2 regions of the Halobacillus sp. A1-3 genome follow, and region 1 is predicted to be linked to the other one. Evidence: a T-box and tRNA genes for the amino acid it is inferred to sense, from the RefSeq annotation. Region 1 holds a T-box; the other holds one or more tRNA genes.
What was found. The T-box of region 1 lies ahead of pheS (phenylalanine--tRNA ligase subunit alpha). A T-box ahead of a tRNA ligase gene usually reads a tRNA of that ligase, here a tRNA-Phe.

Region 1 (4,517 bases):
AGCGAGTACTTGATTCACTTCGCAAGCCATGATCTTTGGAGGATTGACGCACAACAGCAGGATTGAAAAAGGCCGCTTCTAGAATAATGTTCTTCGTATCATCCTGAACTTCGGACTCTGCTCCCCCCATGACACCAGCAATGGCATGAGGTTGTTCACCATTTGTAATAACTAAATGTTCTGAAGTAAGCGTCCGCTCCTGATCATCCAGAGTTTTTATTGTTTCTCCATCTTTGGCACGTCGAGTTACAACTTTATTGCTTCCAAATCGGTCATAGTCAAAAGCGTGCAGCGGCTGCCCATATTCCATGAGCACATAGTTAGTAATATCAACAACATTATTAATCGGTCGAATGCCAGCAGCTGTAAGACGGTTCTGCATCCAAAGTGGTGAAGGACCGACTTCAATGTCTTTAATTACAAAAGCTCCATAATAAGGGTTTGCTTCAGGATCCACAACTTCCACAGCTATCGCGTCTTCAGCCTTTTCTTCTGCTGAAGGAACCTTCTCTTCTGCTAACTCATATTTACCATCAATGGCTGCCGCTACTTCATAAGCGACACCAGCCATACTCATTGCGTCCGCACGGTTTGGTGTAAGACCAAGTTCAATGATGATGTCATCTAAGTTAAGAAGAGAGATGGCATCTGCTCCAGTTTCAACATCCTCAGGGAAAACGTAAATGCCATCTGCATATTCTTTCGGCACATCTTTTTCATCTACTCCTAGTTCTTGAAGAGAGCAGATCATTCCATTCGATTCTTCTCCGCGCAGTTTAGTTTTCTTAATTTTAAAGTTCCCCGGAAGAACAGCCCCAGGTGTAGCTACAGCAACTTTTTGTCCCTGAGCTATGTTCGGAGCTCCACATACAATCTGTAATGTTTCTTCTCCTACATCTACTTGGCAAAGAGATAATTTATCTGCGTTTGGGTGTTGTTCACAGGATTTTACATAGCCCACAACGACACCTGTCACTTTTTCAGCAACAGGTTCAACACTTTCTACTTCAATTCCTGTTTTTGTAATGATTTCTGCTAACTCTTCCGGTGTATATTCGCTTACGTCAATATATTGTTGTAACCAATTTAAAGATACGAGCATAGGTTTTTATCCTCCTTTACGCCTTATGATACTGTTCTAAGAATCGGATATCGTTTGTGTAGAAGTTACGGATATCATCTACACCATACTTCAACATCGCAATACGCTCTGGACCCATTCCGAAGGCAAAGCCAGAATATTCTTTTGGATCATATCCGGCCATTTCCAACACGTTCGGATGCACCATACCTGCGCCTAGAATTTCAATCCAGCCTGTACCTTTACATACAGAGCAGCCTTCTCCACCGCAGACCTTACAGGAAATATCCATCTCTACGGAAGGTTCAGTGAATGGGAAGAAACTTGGACGAAGACGGATCTTCCTTTCTTCTCCAAACATTTGCTTAGCAAAAGCATTTAGAACCCCTTTCAGATCACTCATTCGAACATGCTTATCAACCAACAATCCCTCGATTTGCGTGAACTGGTGAGAGTGTGTCGCATCATCGGTGTCCCTGCGATACACTTTCCCAGGACAAATCATTTTTACGGGCTCGCTACCATTTTTAGCATTCATTGTTCTGGCCTGAACAGGGGATGTATGGGTACGCAGAAGAAGTTCTTCTGTAATATAGAAAGAGTCTTGCATATCACGCGCTGGGTGGCCTTTCGGAAGGTTCAGCGCTTCAAAATTGTAGTAATCTGTTTCAACTTCTGGACCTTCTTTGATTTCGAAGCCCATTCCGATGAAAAGATCTTCGATTTCTTCCACAATGCTTGTCAGAAGATGCGGGCCTCCGACTTGAACAGGACGGCCGGGAAGTGTTACATCGACACTCTCTTCTTCCAACTGCTTCTCTAGCGCTTCATCCTCCAGACGTGTCTGCTTGGATTCAATCGCTTCAGCAACTTGTTCTCTGACTTCATTTGCCAGTTGGCCGATAACCGGGCGTTCTTCCTTGGATAACTTGCCCATTCCTTTCAATACTTCTGTAATGGGTCCTTTTTTCCCTAAATATTCAACGCGAACATCTTTTAAGCCTTGCACATCATTCGCTTGCTCCACTTTTTGCAGCGCTTCTTGTTTCAGCTGCTCTAAACGTTCCTTCATGGAAAGACTCCTCCTTTTAATTGAAAATAAAAAAAGCCCCATCCCTAAAAAGGGACGAGACTTGTCTGGTTGTTTCGCGGTACCACCCTTGTTGACATACATACGTATGCCCACTTCAGTTTTAATAACGGAAATAAATCCGGATCACCGTTGTGATCAGCTCCAGAGTGAATATTCAATAACTGCCACGATAGAAACATTTCCAGTCTAAGATGCTTCTTCCCTTGATCGATTTACAATTATCTACTTAGCTCTATCCAAGCTTTTTTCATGTATAAAAAGTTTTTATCACTATTTTTAAATTATAGAGAAAGAATAAGGAGAATGCAAGCCTATCCTTTCATGTGATACATCAGAACAGCAGCTGCAATAGCAACGTTCAAGGATTCTGCCTGGCCGTAGATGGGGATGTGAACTCGTTTATCAGCTAAACCAGTGATCTCCTCTTGAATTCCTTGCCCTTCATTTCCCACGATAAGGGCTGCTTTTTCAGGTGAATTCAGTTGTTTGAATGACACGGAGTCATCCAAAGTGGAAGCCCAGACCTCAACTCCTTCATTTTTCAACTCAGAGATAAAGGCTGCAAGATCTCCTTGAATAAAGGGTGTGTGAAATAAAGACCCTTGTGTAGCGCGTACCACTTTATCATTATATGGATCAACGGTTCCTTCACCAAGAATGATCTGGTCAAAACCAGCGGCATCGGCTGTACGAATCAATGTACCGAGATTGCCTGGATCCTGGACAGCATCAATCATCAGGGTTAAAGGAGCTTGAGTGAATGTAAATTGTTTTTGTTCTACTACAGCTGCGATCCCTTGTGGAGTTTCTGTTTCTGAGATTGCTGCAAAGACTTGCCGGCTTACTTCTGTGGTTGGGATCTTGTCTGGCAATGGGAATTCAACGCCTTCTTGAACGATAAACTCCTGAATATCCCAATTGCTTTTTATGACTTCTTCGACTAAATGGTGCCCTTCTACTAAAAAGCGGCGGTTCAGGTTTCGATGTTTTCTTTTATGTAATTTTTTCCATTCTTTTACTTTTTGATTTTGTAATGAAGTTAACATACTCGTCCCTCTTCTATTTGGTTGATTTCTCACTTATCATACATAGCTTTCTGCCCATTGGTCAAACTAAGTGTGAAAATTTTTATGAGTTGACCTAAATGTAAAGGAGGACATCTGAAATGAATTTAAACCTTAGAAACGCGATTCTTTCCAACGTAAGCGGTCATAATGCTCAGCAATTAGAAGCTACTATTGATGATGCCTTGCAAAAAGGTGAAGAAAAAATGCTTCCTGGATTAGGAGTATTTTTTGAATTACTATGGGAAAATTCTGATGAGCAAGAACATCAAGAGATTTTAAACACTCTTGAGCAAAGCCTAAAACAACAGAATGCTCAATAACGGATAAGTAAAAAAGCCAACCCGCACTACATGCGAGATGGCTTTTTTATTTTTTACTGAAAAGTGATCTTCTGTACTTTATCTGCATCAAGGTCTTTGATACATGCAACAATCAAGTTCACTGCATTTTCGAAATCATCACGATGAAGCATCGCTGCATGAGAGTGGATATAACGGGTCGCAATCGTAATGGACAGTGCTGGTACCCCGTCATGACTCAAATGAATGGAACCTGAGTCTGTTCCGCCTCCAGCAAGGGAATCGAATTGATACGGGATGTCATTTTCTTCTGCTGTATCCGTTACAAAATCACGCAAGCCTTTATGAGACACCATGGACGCGTCATAAAGAATGATCTGCGGACCTTTACCCATCTTGCTTGAAGCATCTTTGTCTGACACACCTGGAGTGTCGCCAGCAATTCCGACGTCGACACCAAAGGCGATATCCGGGTTAATTAGGTTGGCAGAAGTACGTGCTCCGCGAAGCCCAACTTCTTCCTGAACTGTCCCTACACCATAAACAATGTTCGGGTGTTTTTCCCCTTTTAAGCGCTTCAGCACTTCAATGGCAATCGCACAACCAATGCGGTTATCCCATGCTTTAGCAAGAAGCATTTTCTCGTTTTTCATTTGTGTGAACTCAAAATACGGTACGACCGAATCCCCAGGCTTAACCCCGAACTCTTCTGCTTCTTCTCTGCTGGAAGCACCGATATCAATAAACATGTCTTTAATTTCTACTGCTTTCTTACGTTGGTCAGGCGGCAGAATATGAGGCGGCTTCGAGCCAATGATTCCTGTTATATCACCACTACGAGTCATAATCGTCACTCGCTGGGCAAGCATAACCTGACTCCACCATCCACCAACAGGCTGGAAGTATAGATAACCGTGATCGTCAATACGAGTTACCATAAAACCAACTTCATCAAGGTGACCGGCAACCATAATGCT
Region 2 (4,517 bases), on a different contig from region 1:
CGGGTCATGACTTGTCCAATGTGGCGTGCTAAATAGTGTAACAATTCAAATTCACGATGAGTGAGTTCAATGTAAGAACCGTCCCTCGTTACGGTGTAAGCATCAGGATGAATCGCCAGACGACCGATGGTAATATCCTTCGACTGGTCCGAGCTATCCTCAGGTTCTTGCTGCTGACGACGCAGGTTCGCTTTAACACGGGCAATCAATTCTCGATTACTGAATGGTTTTGTCACATAATCGTCTGCGCCCATTTCAAGTCCAAGAACCTTGTCGATTTCCGCATCTTTAGCGGTCAGCATAATAATAGGCATATTTTGCGTCTTTCTTACTTCACGGCACACTTCGTTTCCGTCTTTATTTGGAAGCATAATATCAAGTAAAATTAAATCAGGTTTTTCTTCGTTTGCTTTATTGATCGCTTCATCGCCATCATAAGCGCACACGACCTCGTACCCTTCTTTTTCTAAGTTGAATTTCAATATATCAGCTATAGGCTTTTCATCATCTACGACTAGAATCTTTGGAGCCATAAAGTCACATCCTTTTTATCAACTTCTATACTCTTACTCATTTTAACTTATTTACAGCTAAATGTCTTACTTCATCTATATAAAATCATTCCCTAAACCTATAAAAAACATCCACTATGAGGCTTCATAGTGGATGTTCTGGTTAGAAAAAGGAGAGTGGATTCTTTAGTGAACCATCCTTATGCACTTCAAAATGCAGGTGAATTCCTGTCGAATTACCGGTGTTCCCCATTGTCCCGATCGACTCACCTTTTTTCACAACATCTCCGACACTTACATCAAATGAGGAAAGGTGAGCATAAATAGTTTTATAACCATTGTTGTGGTCAATCACAATTTTATTTCCGAAGCCAGACTGACGTTCAGCCGTCACGACTTTACCGTTATCAGCAGCCTTAATCGTTCGATCACTGACGCCGGCAATATCGATGCCCTTATGCATGCGGCCCCAGCGCTGTCCCATCTTACTCGTGATTTGACCACCAACAGCAGGCCATTCAAAATTCCCAGTTCCTCTGGAAGGAACGACCTTTGTTCCTTTTAAGATAATTTCTTTGACGGGCTCTTTTGTTACTTCTTCTTTCGTAACTTCTTTCTTGTCTAATTCACCGTTTACTATCTTTTTTGTAAAATGTATGGTTCTTTCCCCGTCTTCTCCATTTTGTTTTACTTTTGTATCTCCTTTGTAGAGTTCGTCTGTCTCTCTTACTTCTTTTTCATGTGAGATTGTCTCGGTCTTTGTTCCTTGTTCTTTTACGATGACATCTAACATTGGATCCTTCTCTGTTGTTTTTTCTACGTCTTCGCTATCCGGCTGTTCTTGCTCTTCTCCATTAGCATTCATTAGGTGATCTTGTGACATCTCGTATCGAACAGAGGTTTCCCCTTCCTCAATTTTAGCCACGGCTTCTTCTACTGTGGCCATGTCAGAAGGTTGAACTTTCGTTGGTTTTTTTGTTACTTTTTCGGAAAGCTGAACATCTGTAATGGCGTACTTATTGTCTCCTGATTTCTCTGTCTTTCCTTTAGAGGAGGCCTCCTCAAGCTTAGTCAAGGTTTCAGCATCGACATATTTCTCTTTTAGTTGACGGATTACTTCGTCTGCCTGCTCTTCACTAGGAAGAAATGCAGCCGTTTCTCCATCAATTTGTAAATCTACAGCGGAAGCAGCTACCGTAATTTCTTCCTCAAGGGACTGGATTACTTTATCATTTTTGAAGTCGGGGGCAAACATTTTTTCAGACTCGAAAGAAACATCTTCCTCGACCACCATATCCCAATTTCCGTGTTTATTCTCAGCACTTTCGACACGGTTTTCAACATAATTCTTTACAACTTCTTCATTTTCGACAATTCCTACACGTTTACCATCCACAAAAACGTGGTATGTAGTTTTAAAGCTGTTCTCTGCGTATGCTGTACCAACACTTAAACTAAGACCAATTAAAGCAGTTGCGGCTACTTTTTTTCCTATACCTTTGCTGCGAAACATCCCGTATCCTCCTGTTAAAAATTACCGTTATATTTCTATTTATTTATATTTTTATTAAGATTTTTTTCTCACTCACTAAATCTATCATAGCCAAAACCCTGATAAAATAGATTTCCAAGCTTGTAACTAAGACATAATATAGTTTCCAATATCTCGAAAAAAATATTTTATATTTACATTAATAATGTATATTTACACTAAAACGATTACATTTTGATTACAATTTATAGTAGAATTTATTTCTTTTTTATCAAATATTTTGAATATTGTTCTTTTTATTTCCAGCACTTACATACATGAAAAAGCATACAAAAAAACGTCTACGAAATTTTCGTAGACGTTTTTTATAGAGTGGCTCGGGACGGAATCGAACCGCCGACACACGGATTTTCAGTCCGTTGCTCTACCGACTGAGCTACCGAGCCATAATAAAATATATAGTTTTTAAAGTTTCTTTACCGACTCATCTGCAAGCCAAGAAGATTAGATTAAAACTTCATTAATTCGCCATAGTTTCAGTAGTTGTTTCGATTAATTTCTCTCAACAACCCTGCTATAATAAAAATGGCGGTCCGGACGGGACTCGAACCCGCGACCTCCTGCGTGACAGGCAGGCATTCTAACCAACTGAACTACCGGACCAGTGATTTAAGCTATTGTTTTACCGCAACGATAAATATCATATCATAGCTGAATCACAGGCGCAATAGAAATTTAGATTTCTATCTAACATTCATTTATAAATCGACGTTCTAAACGAACATCATCGAATAGAGAGGAGGTGTATACATGAAAAAAACGGTCAAAACTCTAGCATTTATAATTATTATCATGACAGTCGGATTTATGGGTTTTTTACAGCTAAATCCACCACTAGCCCATGGTTCTGTAGGCACAACGACCGATAAGCAATCCGTGATTGTCGCACTTGGCAACAAAAGCCTGTTGGGTGACATTAAAATTACGGATGTATCCATTAATGGAAATGAGCCCGCCACTAATCCTTTAGTTCAAGTGAGTGATTCAGATACCGGTTTTATCATTTCAAATACTTACAACCCTTTAAAAGGGGAATATCACATGCAAGACTACAAATCTATCACCCTCGAACCAAACAGCTCCCCCGTTAGCTCAAAGGATCAGGATCAGAATAAAGTAGCTGCAAAGAGTAACGATTCCAATCGCATTTACGGATTAAGTATTACAGAAGAGATCCCAATTGAACAAATTGAAGTCTCTTATCGCTATTTAGGATTCACTTTTGTAACAACCATTAATGTGTAAAAAACCGGGCCAGAAATGGCTCGGTTTTTATAGTTTCATCATTTTCACCAATTCATCTGGTTGATTAGATTCTAAAATCAAACGTCGGTTATCCTCAGGTACGAAGCCAGCTTCAATCGCATGGTTGATTAAGTTCATTAGTGGAGTATAATAGCCTTCTATATTATATAAGGCTAATGGCTTCTCGTGCAGACCCATTTGAGCCCAACTCACCGTTTCAAACAATTCCTCAAATGTACCGAATCCTCCTGGAAGCGCAATATATCCATTTGCCAGTTCACTCATTTTAGCTTTTCGCTCATGCATCGTTTCGACTTCAATCATTGTTGTTATATCAGGGTGAGCGATTTCTTTTTGAAAAAGATGAGAAGGCATGATCCCTGTAACTTTCCCACCTTTTTCTAATATAGCATCAGCCATAACCCCCATGAGTCCGCTTTGTGCCCCTCCATAAACGAGCTCAATCTGTTTCTCAGCAAACACTTTTCCCAGTTCTTTTGTTCTTTTGGCAAAAGCCGGATCATTTCCCGAGCTCGATCCAGCGAATACACATATCCGTTTCACGTGAAACACTCTCCTTCATTTCTATCCTAAACAAAACACGCCCAACTTAGCCAAGTCAGACGTGAAAATATTTATTCGCTATAAACGCTGCGGACCACATTCGTTTGGGAACGATCTGGACCTACAGAGAAAACAGAAAGCGGAATCCTAGTCAATTGGGATACACGTTCAATATAGTGACGTGCGTTTTCTGGAAGTTCATCTAAGGACTTCACTTCTGTTATATCTTCTGTCCAGCCAGGCATTTCTTCATAAACCGGCTCACACTCTGCTAATACTTTCAAGCTCGCAGGGAATTCGTCTAAGATTTCACCTTTGTACCTGTAAGAGGTGCAGATTTTCAAAGTTTCAATTCCAGTGAGAACATCGATGGAATTCAATGATAGATCTGTAATTCCACTCACACGGCGAGCGTGACGTACAACGACACTGTCGAACCAGCCGACCCGGCGCGGACGCCCAGTAGTTGTGCCATACTCTCTTCCTACTTCACGAATTTGATCGCCGATTTCATTATCAAGCTCAGTCGGGAACGGACCATCCCCAACGCGGGTCGTATACGCTTTTGATACACCGACCACATGCTTGATTTTTGATGGACCGACACCAGAACCGATCGTTACTCCGCCGGCAATCGGGTTGGA

Region 2: it has a tRNA-Phe gene. The T-box ahead of pheS (phenylalanine--tRNA ligase subunit alpha) is inferred to sense a tRNA for this amino acid. The anticodon was not compared.

What each region holds. Positions count from the first base shown of each region.
Region 1 is NZ_JBPCEO010000010.1:112,173-116,689, reverse strand. It holds gene pheT (phenylalanine--tRNA ligase subunit beta) at 1-1,102, opposite strand, end outside; gene pheS (phenylalanine--tRNA ligase subunit alpha) at 1,119-2,153, opposite strand; T-box leader at 2,201-2,422, opposite strand; gene ACRYKC_RS17195 (TrmH family RNA methyltransferase) at 2,486-3,220, opposite strand; gene sspI (small acid-soluble spore protein SspI) at 3,340-3,561, shown strand; gene ACRYKC_RS17185 (M42 family metallopeptidase) at 3,615-4,517, opposite strand, start outside.
Region 2 is NZ_JBPCEO010000001.1:487,966-492,482, forward strand. It holds gene yycF (response regulator YycF) at 1-533, opposite strand, end outside; gene ACRYKC_RS02280 (M23 family metallopeptidase) at 676-2,025, opposite strand; tRNA gene ACRYKC_RS02285 (tRNA-Phe) at 2,378-2,450, opposite strand; tRNA gene ACRYKC_RS02290 (tRNA-Asp) at 2,591-2,667, opposite strand; gene ACRYKC_RS02295 (hypothetical protein) at 2,815-3,309, shown strand; gene ACRYKC_RS02300 (LOG family protein) at 3,337-3,873, opposite strand; gene ACRYKC_RS02305 (adenylosuccinate synthase) at 3,945-4,517, opposite strand, start outside.